DNA from 2 places in the Paenibacillus sp. 1A_MP2 genome. Region 1 is predicted to be linked to the other one. Evidence: riboswitches for the same ligand, from Rfam matches in the RefSeq annotation. Region 1 holds a riboswitch; the other holds the start of a gene.

What was found. A riboswitch is a leader RNA that binds a small molecule or an ion and turns the genes downstream of it on or off. The one in region 1 is predicted to bind cyclic di-AMP.
Region 2: linked by a shared signal. The riboswitch ahead of ACTWJ7_RS24205 (C40 family peptidase) and the one ahead of ACTWJ7_RS35655 (C40 family peptidase) in region 1 are both predicted to bind cyclic di-AMP.

Annotation. Positions count from the first base shown of each region.
Region 1 covers NZ_JBQQCS010000005.1:193,068-197,775, forward strand. The annotation lists gene asnB (asparagine synthase (glutamine-hydrolyzing)) at 1-1,563, opposite strand, end outside; gene ACTWJ7_RS35655 (C40 family peptidase) at 1,774-2,247, opposite strand; cyclic di-AMP (ydaO/yuaA leader) riboswitch at 2,253-2,386, opposite strand; gene ACTWJ7_RS35660 (response regulator transcription factor) at 2,550-3,257, opposite strand; gene ACTWJ7_RS35665 (sensor histidine kinase) at 3,347-4,708, opposite strand, start outside.
Region 2 covers NZ_JBQQCS010000001.1:4,980,513-4,985,220, reverse strand. The annotation lists gene ACTWJ7_RS24225 (xanthine phosphoribosyltransferase) at 1-571, shown strand, start outside; gene ACTWJ7_RS24220 (hypothetical protein) at 670-999, shown strand; partial or broken gene ACTWJ7_RS24215 (hypothetical protein) at 1,124-1,341, shown strand; gene ACTWJ7_RS24210 (carboxymuconolactone decarboxylase family protein) at 1,458-1,787, shown strand; gene ACTWJ7_RS24205 (C40 family peptidase) at 1,884-2,348, opposite strand; cyclic di-AMP (ydaO/yuaA leader) riboswitch at 2,354-2,485, opposite strand; tRNA gene ACTWJ7_RS24200 (tRNA-Leu) at 2,792-2,875, shown strand; gene ACTWJ7_RS24195 (winged helix-turn-helix transcriptional regulator) at 3,408-3,707, opposite strand; gene ACTWJ7_RS24190 (glycine C-acetyltransferase) at 3,834-4,708, shown strand, end outside.

The sequences.
Region 1 (4,708 bases):
GGGTGTAACTTTATACTTTGTAGGGATGGTAGCAGCTAATTCAAATACTTTGGTATCTACAAAGGGAACGCGAAGTTCCAAGGAATTTGCCATCGACATTTTGTCTGCTTTCATTAGGATATTCCCACGTAGCCACGTATGAATATCAATATACTGCATCTGTGTGACTTCATCATATAACTTCGCTTGTTCATAAAGTGGCTTAGTCACCTGCTGGGTTGGTTTACATACTCCCTGCTCCGATAACCATGGTGCTAATACCTTACTTTTTTCATGATCCATAAAAATCTTCGCATTTCCAAAGTAACGTTCTTGCAGAATAAGACTCCCTCTTTCCAAGAATCCTTTGCCTTTCATGCCGGTAGGCATTAATCGTCCAAGATGTCCTGCAAGACTTCTCCATGGACCTGGAAGACCCTGAAACATGCGGAGAGCATAGGGTTCCCGATAAATGTTGTAGCCACCAAAAAATTCATCTGCACCTTCACCTGAAAATGCCATCTTAACATGCTGACTAGCCAACTTCGATACAAAGTAGAGACCCACGGCTGATGGGTCTGCTACTGGCTCATCCATATGCCATATTAGAGAAGGTAGTATATCTATATAGTCGCGGGCATTAATCCGAATTTCATGATGCTCAGTCCCTAAATAGGCTGCTGTCTTCCTAGCATCATCCAATTCACTATAGCCCGGCATATCAAATCCAACGCTGAATGTTTGGGTGGGCTCCAAGCGATGAAGTAAACCAACTAAACTGCTTGAATCAATACCACCCGATAAGAATGCTCCCCTAGGGACATCTGAGTTCTTATGAATACGAACAGATTCCGTTATTACTGATCGTGTTTCCTCTACTAAATCGGAATACGACCTACTTTCATGGGGCTCAAACTTCACTTCGTAATACGGTCTGATGGTCATTCCATTATTCTGTACAATCAAATAATGGCCTGCTTTCAGTTTATGGATCTCTTTGAACATCGTTAGAGGTTCAGGTACATATTGAAATGTGAGATACTGATAAAGAGCATTTTCATCCACTTCCCTATCAATCCTACCTGAAGCCAGCAACGTTTTAATTTCAGAGCCAATCATGTATCCGGAGGCGGTCTCACTGTAATAAACAGGCTTGATTCCGAAATGATCCCGTGCCGCAAATAAAAGATCACTCCTTTGATCCCATATGGTGAACCCAAACATGCCTCGTAAATAGTTGACACATTTAATTCCAACGTCCTCATAAAGCCTCAGTAATACTTCGGTATCGGAATCTGTATAAAATGTATACCCCTTCTGACTCAACCAATCCCTCAACTCTTTATAATTATAAATCTCTCCATTGAATACCAACCAAATATCTTTGTTCTCATTGGTCATGGGCTGTGCCCCGTGCTCAATATCCAGTATACTTAGTCTCCTAAAACCCAGACCGATATGATCATGGATATATATCCCTTCATCATCTGGGCCACGATGAGCTATGGAGTCGGTCATATGTTGCAGAATGTTTGCATCTACTGGCATACGATATTTGTTATATAAACTTACAAATCCACACATAGGGCTATTCTCCTCTAATCAATATAAGATTAGTTTAGCTTTTATGTATGTGGAATCTGTGAAAGATTACCGTCCATATCATAAATCACAGTTTAGATAAGTTATTTACTTATTTATTAGTTTAGTTCACTGGAGAATGGTTCTATCTGTTCGAGGCAAGTTGCTAAACAAAATGGACAAACCCGTGAATTACCCACGGGCTTGTCCATTTTAATGACTATCGTTAACCATTTTAAGATAGTTCTGCTCGCTAACCACTCTACGAGCTGTTACATATTTGGTTTTATAATAACTTTCAGATAAGCTACTAATTCGAACACCCTTACTGCTTGATGAATGTGCAAATTGATTGTTACCTACATAAATTCCCGCATGTGAAATGCTGCGACCATTCGTATTGAAGAAAACGAGATCCCCTGGGCGTAATTCTTCTTTCTCTACAAACGATCCCTTTGCTGCTTGCATACTAGAGGTGCGCGGCAAATCTAGTTTAAACTTATTAAAAACATACAGGATAAAACCGGAACAATCAAAACCAGATGTTGTTGTCCCACCATAAAGGTATGGCGTTCCAACCACTTCTTTTATTTCTTCTGTTAGCTTTGCCTGACTAGCAAATGCACCTGTTGCTGTGGAGGTAAATAAAACTGCTGCTCCAAGAACCGATAAAATGACTTTCTTCAAACTTTTGTTCCTCCCTTAGATGCCTACGGAGTTAGCTTAAGGATTCGGTTAAAGGCTCCCTATATTCTTTTCTTACAAGAATAATTCACCCAACAAATGGTTCCCCCGTTTTCAATACGAAATTCGGCAAAAATAGTTAAATATTTGTAACCTATAGAGTATTATATTGTTAAATTGTGTGGATTTAATGTGGAATTCTCGTATATCTTATTCTAAAAGAAACGACCGTCTCCTGCTGAAGTTAGGGAGCGATCGCTTCTTAGCACATGTTCTTTTTGTATTGCCGAATTCTAGTTATAAGTTCAAGGCTCCTCTACACTATACAACCACTTATACCCTATGCCCCAAACCGTTTGAATGGGGTTCTGTTCCAATCCAGCCAACTGCAACTTCTCCCGGATATTTTTCACATGGGTGTCTACGACTCGGTTATCTCCAAAAAAGTCACTTCCCCAGAGACGTTCAATGATTTCATCTCTAGAGAAAACTCTTTGTGGATTCTCGGCCAATATAAGCAATATATCAAGTTCTTTTTGGGTCAAATCCAGATTTGTGTCGAGTACAATAACCTGTCTTCGATCTGGATAAATAATCATGTCAGTATACATGATTTTTTTACCGATTTCTTTAAGGCTTAAAGACTGTGAAGAGCGTCGAACAAGCGCAAACAAGCGAGCAATGAGTTCATCAGAATTTACAGGTTTCACCATATAATCATCAGCACCGACACCTAACCCATGTACCTTATCCTTCACATCCCCTCGAGCTGTAAGCATCAATATAGGTGTTTCAGTAAACGATCTGATTTTTTCACAAAGATGCCATCCATCCATATCCGGCATCATAACGTCTAATAAAATGACATGATACGAATTTTTCTGAAGATAGGACAGTCCTTCGGTTCCATTATGAGCTTCCGTAATATCAAAACCCTCTTTAGTTAAATAAATTCGCAACAGATTTCTCATGTTCCATTCGTCATCAATAACTAATGCTTTCAATTTATTCATATGGTCATCCCATCCATTTCATTAATCTTTAGTAATATGCGGTTTCTGACCGTAAATTTGAACGATCATTAGCTCATTTGTTTCACATATTATATTTTGAAGCTGTGTGATTTTAATGAAGAAGAGGTGATGGACGGGAACATCACTTTAAATCGCGTCCCCTCTCCAATTTTACTTTCCACATGAATTGTTCCTCCTTGTTGTAAAACAAGACTTTGAACAATGGACAGCCCCAGTCCTGTTCCTCCATATGCCCGGGATCTGGATTTCTCAACCCGGTAAAAACGTTCAAATATATTGGGAAGTTCTTCTGTTGAAATTCCGTGCCCCGTATCGCAAATGCTTATTACAACCCCTTCTAATTCAGAAGTTAAAGAAACTTGAATATACCCCTCGGCTGTGTAACGAATGGCATTATCCAATAGATTCAAAATAATCTGTTCCAGTCGGTTAGAGTCTACAAAAATATGGGGTACGGGACTCAACTTACTTCGAATCGTAAGATCTTTTTCTTGGGCTTTTAATTGAACCTTATCTATAGACCTTTGAATAATCGAAGTGGGTTCTACAGACATCAGTTTCAAGTCAATTTTACCTTCTTCCATCTTAGACAATTCAAAGAGATCATTTATGATTACATTTAAACGTCGTGCTTCCTCAGAAATGATTTGTAGATATTTTTTCTTTTCTTCATCATTTTCCACAAGATCTTTAGCCAATATGTCTGCATACCCTTCCATATAAGTAATGGGTGTTTTCAATTCATGAGAGACGTTGGCAAAGAACTCCGAACGATTATCTCGATATTGTTTTAATTCTTTAGCGAGGTCGTTTATGGCTTGTGACAATGAACCAATCTCATCTTTAGTTTCCACAGGAATTTCAAGATTCAGTTCTCCTTTGGCAATTTGGCGAGTTGCACTTTCAATTTTTAATAATGGATTCGATAATCTTTTGGATAGAAAAAATATGCAACCCAACGCCAATAACAGTGCTCCAAATCCAGTGATAAACAGTAAATTTCTAATCGTTTGGATCGAATCTTTCATATTTTCTAGAGAACTAATCACGTAAATCCCTTTGACCGTTGGATTAGTGGTTACGGGGATACCATGAAGCAGGTAAAGTTCGTTATTAAAAGTGAATTCTCTTTCCACCTTCTTCCCTTCTAACAATTTGCGATTATCCCAGATATAGTTAGGATAAATGGAGGCGTCTGAAGTCTTTGATTCAATGAATCTTCCTTGTGAACTCAAGATGTACATCTGGACGCCTGTAAAATCAGCCATTTGTTCCGCACTGTTGCCTTGCTCCTCAAGCATAGTAGACAAATGTGCTGCTAACTCATTAGCTTCATCGTGTACCTTTGATGACAAAAAATTCGTGAATATGAGGTTAAGTACAATACTTAGCAATATTAAAATCCCAATAAACAAGCTGAAAATGGTAAA
Region 2 (4,708 bases), on a different contig from region 1:
GAAACAACGGATTTTACAAGAAGGTGTAGTCATGTCAGATCAGGTGCTGAAGCTGGATGGTCTGCTGAATCACCAGATTGATCCTGCATTGACGATGGAAATGGGACGTGAATTTGCCGCTCGTTTCCGTGAAAGTGGTGTAACTCGGGTCATTACAGTGGAGTCTTCGGGAATTCCGGTCGCCTTTGCTGCCGCATATGAACTGGGTGTTCCGCTGGTATTCGCCCGTCGCAAAAAAACACTTTTGGCTGACCCCGATGCCTACTGTGAAAGAGTGCCTTCTTTTACCAAAGGAATCGTAACGGATATTATGGTATCCCGTGAATATATCCATGAGAATGATCGTATTTTGTTCATTGACGATATTATTGCCAATGGCGATGCTGCTCGCGGTGTTATTAAAATTATCGAACGTTCGGGTGCGGAACTGGTTGGATTCGGTGTCGTGGTCGAAAAATGTTTTCAGGCCGGAGCGCGTACAATTCGTGAGCAGGGCATCCCGGTTGAAGCGTTGGTGCGCATTCGTTCATTGAATGACGGTACCGTGCAATTTGACGATAACGAAATATGACTTTTTAAAGGAAAACGTGCCTATTTTTATAACAATGCCTTTGCATGACCGCTGATTTCATTTATAATGGGGTTATGTTAGGGAGAGGAGGCAACACCATGGGTAACCAACCGGCAACAGAACAATTTTTTATTGATAAGCTGGCGGAATCGAAAGTACATTTTGAGCGTGCCCTGGATTGTAAACATACGGAATTCGATGACCTTTATCCCTATATGATTGAACATCCTCAATTTTTCTGGTACAAACGCTACGTTGCCTGGTCAGAATTGCTGACGATTGTAGGCTTGTGCGAAGAGTTGTCCTTCTCTTGGAAAGAACAATTTACACCGCATCAAGTGGAGTACCTTGAAGAACGTGTGATGTCCGCCAAAGTGCTTGATTTTTGGTTTGAGAAGAACGACAGCAAAGAGCACGCGCAGCGGTAACTTTCAGTCGGGACATACTTTCGAATGACATGACAGTCCAATACAGTCACGTGAGACCTAAATGACTTTTCATTTAGGTCTCTTTTTGTAAATAATTTTTATGGAGAAAGTAGGCGTCGGGAATATGATCAGTGATGCAGAATTGGATGTACTGCGTTTATCGGGTGAAAAAGTAAGGGTGATTCGGGACGAGATTCAGTCCAATGATGTGACAGGCATTGTCGTAGCCTGGGACGGGAGCAGGTACTCATTCGCCGTCAGAATCGTCGTGTGGTCAAGCTTGACCGGAATTATCAGTACCAGTTGTTCAGCGAACCACGCAAGAGCCTGCTCGAAGAATAGGACATGCGTTTTAGGTTCATTTACCATGGATGTTTTGGCATAATTGCACCTCTCGGGAGAGAAGATAGGTACAGTGAGAGTTTGTAACATATCAGCCGAGAGGATGTGCGGTAACCATGACACTGATGAATGATAAGGTTCATGCCTATAAAGATCAGATGGGTGAATTAAGCGACGTGCTGCCTGCAGTGGTGAAGTCTTATCATGAGTTCACTGGAGAATGTTTTCAGGCAGGAGCGATTGAAGCCAAGACCAAACAGCTGATTGCCCTGGGCATTGGATTGTTTGCCAATAATGAGGTATGTACGTTCTACCATGTGGAAGAGGCACGTGCCAAAGGAGCGACCGATCAGGAGATTATGGAGACGGTGGCTGTGGCTGGAGCCGTAGGCGGAGGCCATGCGTTGTCTCAGGGTGCAATGAGAGTACAGAAGGCTTTACATTAACCTATGTATTGCAGAATCATTTTGTCCAGCTTTCTGTAGAAATAGGGCAGACAAAGAAAAGGCTCCGGTTATAACCGAAGCCTTTTCGTGTTCAACTTATATTTTGCCCAACATTTTGTTATACATATATTGTCCTGTTACCCGGCGTGCTGTTACGTAACGATCGTTGAAGTAAGGATTGGATAATTGAGTGATGCTTACACCCTTGCTGCTTGAAGCGTGAGCGAACTGTCCGCCACCGATATATACACCTGTATGTGAAATGCCATTACCCATCGTATTAAAGAACACCAGGTCACCTGTACGCAGATTAGCTTTGGATACCGGCGTGCCAGCCTTGGCTTGCTGCTGCGAAGTACGTGGCAATTCAATGCTGTATTTGTTGAAAATATATCTCATAAATCCCGAGCAATCAAACCCGGCGAGCGTAGTGCCACCCCATTTGTAAGGTATGCCTGTCATGTTGTTTACCACGGTGTTAATACTGCTTGCTTCAGTGCTTGTTGCCCCGGATGTAAATAGTACTGCTGCTCCAAAAATGGAGATGATAAGCTTTTTCAAAATTTGTGTTCTCCCTTCGATGCCTACGGAGTTAGCTAAGGGTTCGGTAGAAGGTTCCCTATATTTCCTATGTATAAGAATAATTCACCCAAAATGGTTCCCCCGTTTTCAAACATGAAACTCGGCAAATGAATAATTAAGTTTTTGTAACCTTTTGAAACTATATTGCATAAATGCGAAAATGTCAAACCTGTTTTAATGTTTTCTTAGCACCTCAATGTTAACGGAATTCTGACTTTTTATGTTGAAAAAACTCGAATGTTGGATTCTAATCGATGACAAAAAAGTAACTACTGTTTCAACTGGAGAGAAATTGGACAATGTATTGGTTATATTACATACATTGAAGTGGGAAATTATATTTTTTTTGTTGACACTAATTACCTGCACATGATATATTATTTCTTGTCGCCGCGATATAATTTCTCGGAGATATGATATACGCGGTCGTGGCGGAATTGGCAGACGCGCACGGTTCAGGTCCGTGTGGGCTAACCCCCGTGGAGGTTCGAGTCCTCTCGACCGCATCATACTCATCATCAATAGGTTTCTGTTCTGCGTTTTTATGCAGATCAGAGCCTTTTTTATATTTGTCAGGATATTCAGGCTTCCGCTCATCACCTGCGCTGATGATATCTTGGATATGTATTCCAAGTGGGCATAGATGTTTCGTTAGTCGAAAAAATGGCTGTGACCAAGCCATTCCTGAATGCGTAATGTATCCCGGTTTGATCCCCTGGCCCAGCTTGTGTACGTAAATCTGATCCCTGTAGTCATCAGAGTAGGACGATTTGTAGAGCTGCCTGTTTTTCTGCTGTTCCTCCAACAGCCGCAGCAGCAGTTCTAAGCCCGACATGTTCTCTGATAATAAAGTTGTTTAAGTACAAAAAACGACACCCGGCCTGATATACGGGCCGGGTTAGAAATAAAGATGAACTAGAGCGTGCCTTAGAACACCTCCTCGTAAGATGACCCTTCTACAAGTTGAAGCATTATCGTAGATTGGCTACCCATGGAATAGGCGTCGTCCGGACAACTGTCAGGAGACATTTCACATCACTATACCTCTTTGCTAAATGGAGTTTTCTTTGCTTGCATCTTTTGATAATCAAGCCCCCAATCATACATCGCAAGAATAATATCCTTCATTGAATGCCCAATATCAGTTAGCTGATACTCTATTTTAGGTGGAACTACAGGATATATCGTTCTAGAGACTAAACCGTCTTTTTCTAACTCACGAAGCTGAAGGGTTAATGACAGCAAGAGATATAAGCAAAGATTTAGTAGCGATTGCTTCCGGGAATGGGGGAAGCAATCGCTATGTTTTTTTGCGGATATTTTTATTTTTTTGTCCACCACATGTGTACAAAGAATAAAAAAGATGATACATTGAAATTAGTTTAATTCCTTTTATAACAGGGTTTTTTGGAGGAATACTATGTCTCCTGTACGAGGACATACGTATATCGAGGAGGGAATGGAATGTCAAGTCAAGCATTGGACCAATTTTTAAGTTCGAACATCGAAGATCTAAAGACTAAAGGTCTATATAACGTCATCGATACGCTGCAGGGTGCAAATGGTCCTGTTATTCGTATCGACGGAAAGTCCCTAATCAATTTGTCTTCCAATAACTATTTGGGACTGGCAACAGATTACCGCCTGATTGATGCTTCAGTTAAGGCGTCGCAGACATACGGGGCAGGCGCAGGGGCTGTGAGAACAATCAATGGTACGATGGATCTTCATATTGAGCTTGAAGAAAAACTGGCCCGTTTCAAAAAAACGGAAGCCGTTATCGTGTATCAATCGGGATTTAACTGCAATATGGCTGCTATATCCGCGGTAATGGACCAGCATGATGCGATTTTATCCGATGAGCTGAACCATGCTTCGATTATTGATGGCTGCCGCCTGTCGAGAGCTAAGGTGATTCGCTTTAAGCATTCGGATATGAATGATTTAAGACAGCAGGCGAAAGATGCCAAGGAATCCGGTCAGTACCATAAAATTATGGTCATCACTGACGGGGTTTTCTCCATGGATGGTGATATAGCAAAGCTGCCCGAAATCGTGAAAATAGCAGAAGAATTCGATCTGATTACTTATGTGGATGATGCCCACGGTTCGGGCGTTCTCGGAGCAGGTGCGGGAACCGTGAAGCATTTTGGATTGTCCGACCGCATTGACTTTCAAATTGGTACTCTTTCCAAGGCGATCGGCGTTGTCGGCGGTTATGTGGCGGGTAAAAAACAACTGATCGAATGGTTGAAGCTGAGAAGCCGTCCGTTTCTGTTTTCGACATCGCTACCTCCGGCTGCAATCGCTTCTTGCAGCGCTTCTGTCGACATTTTGAT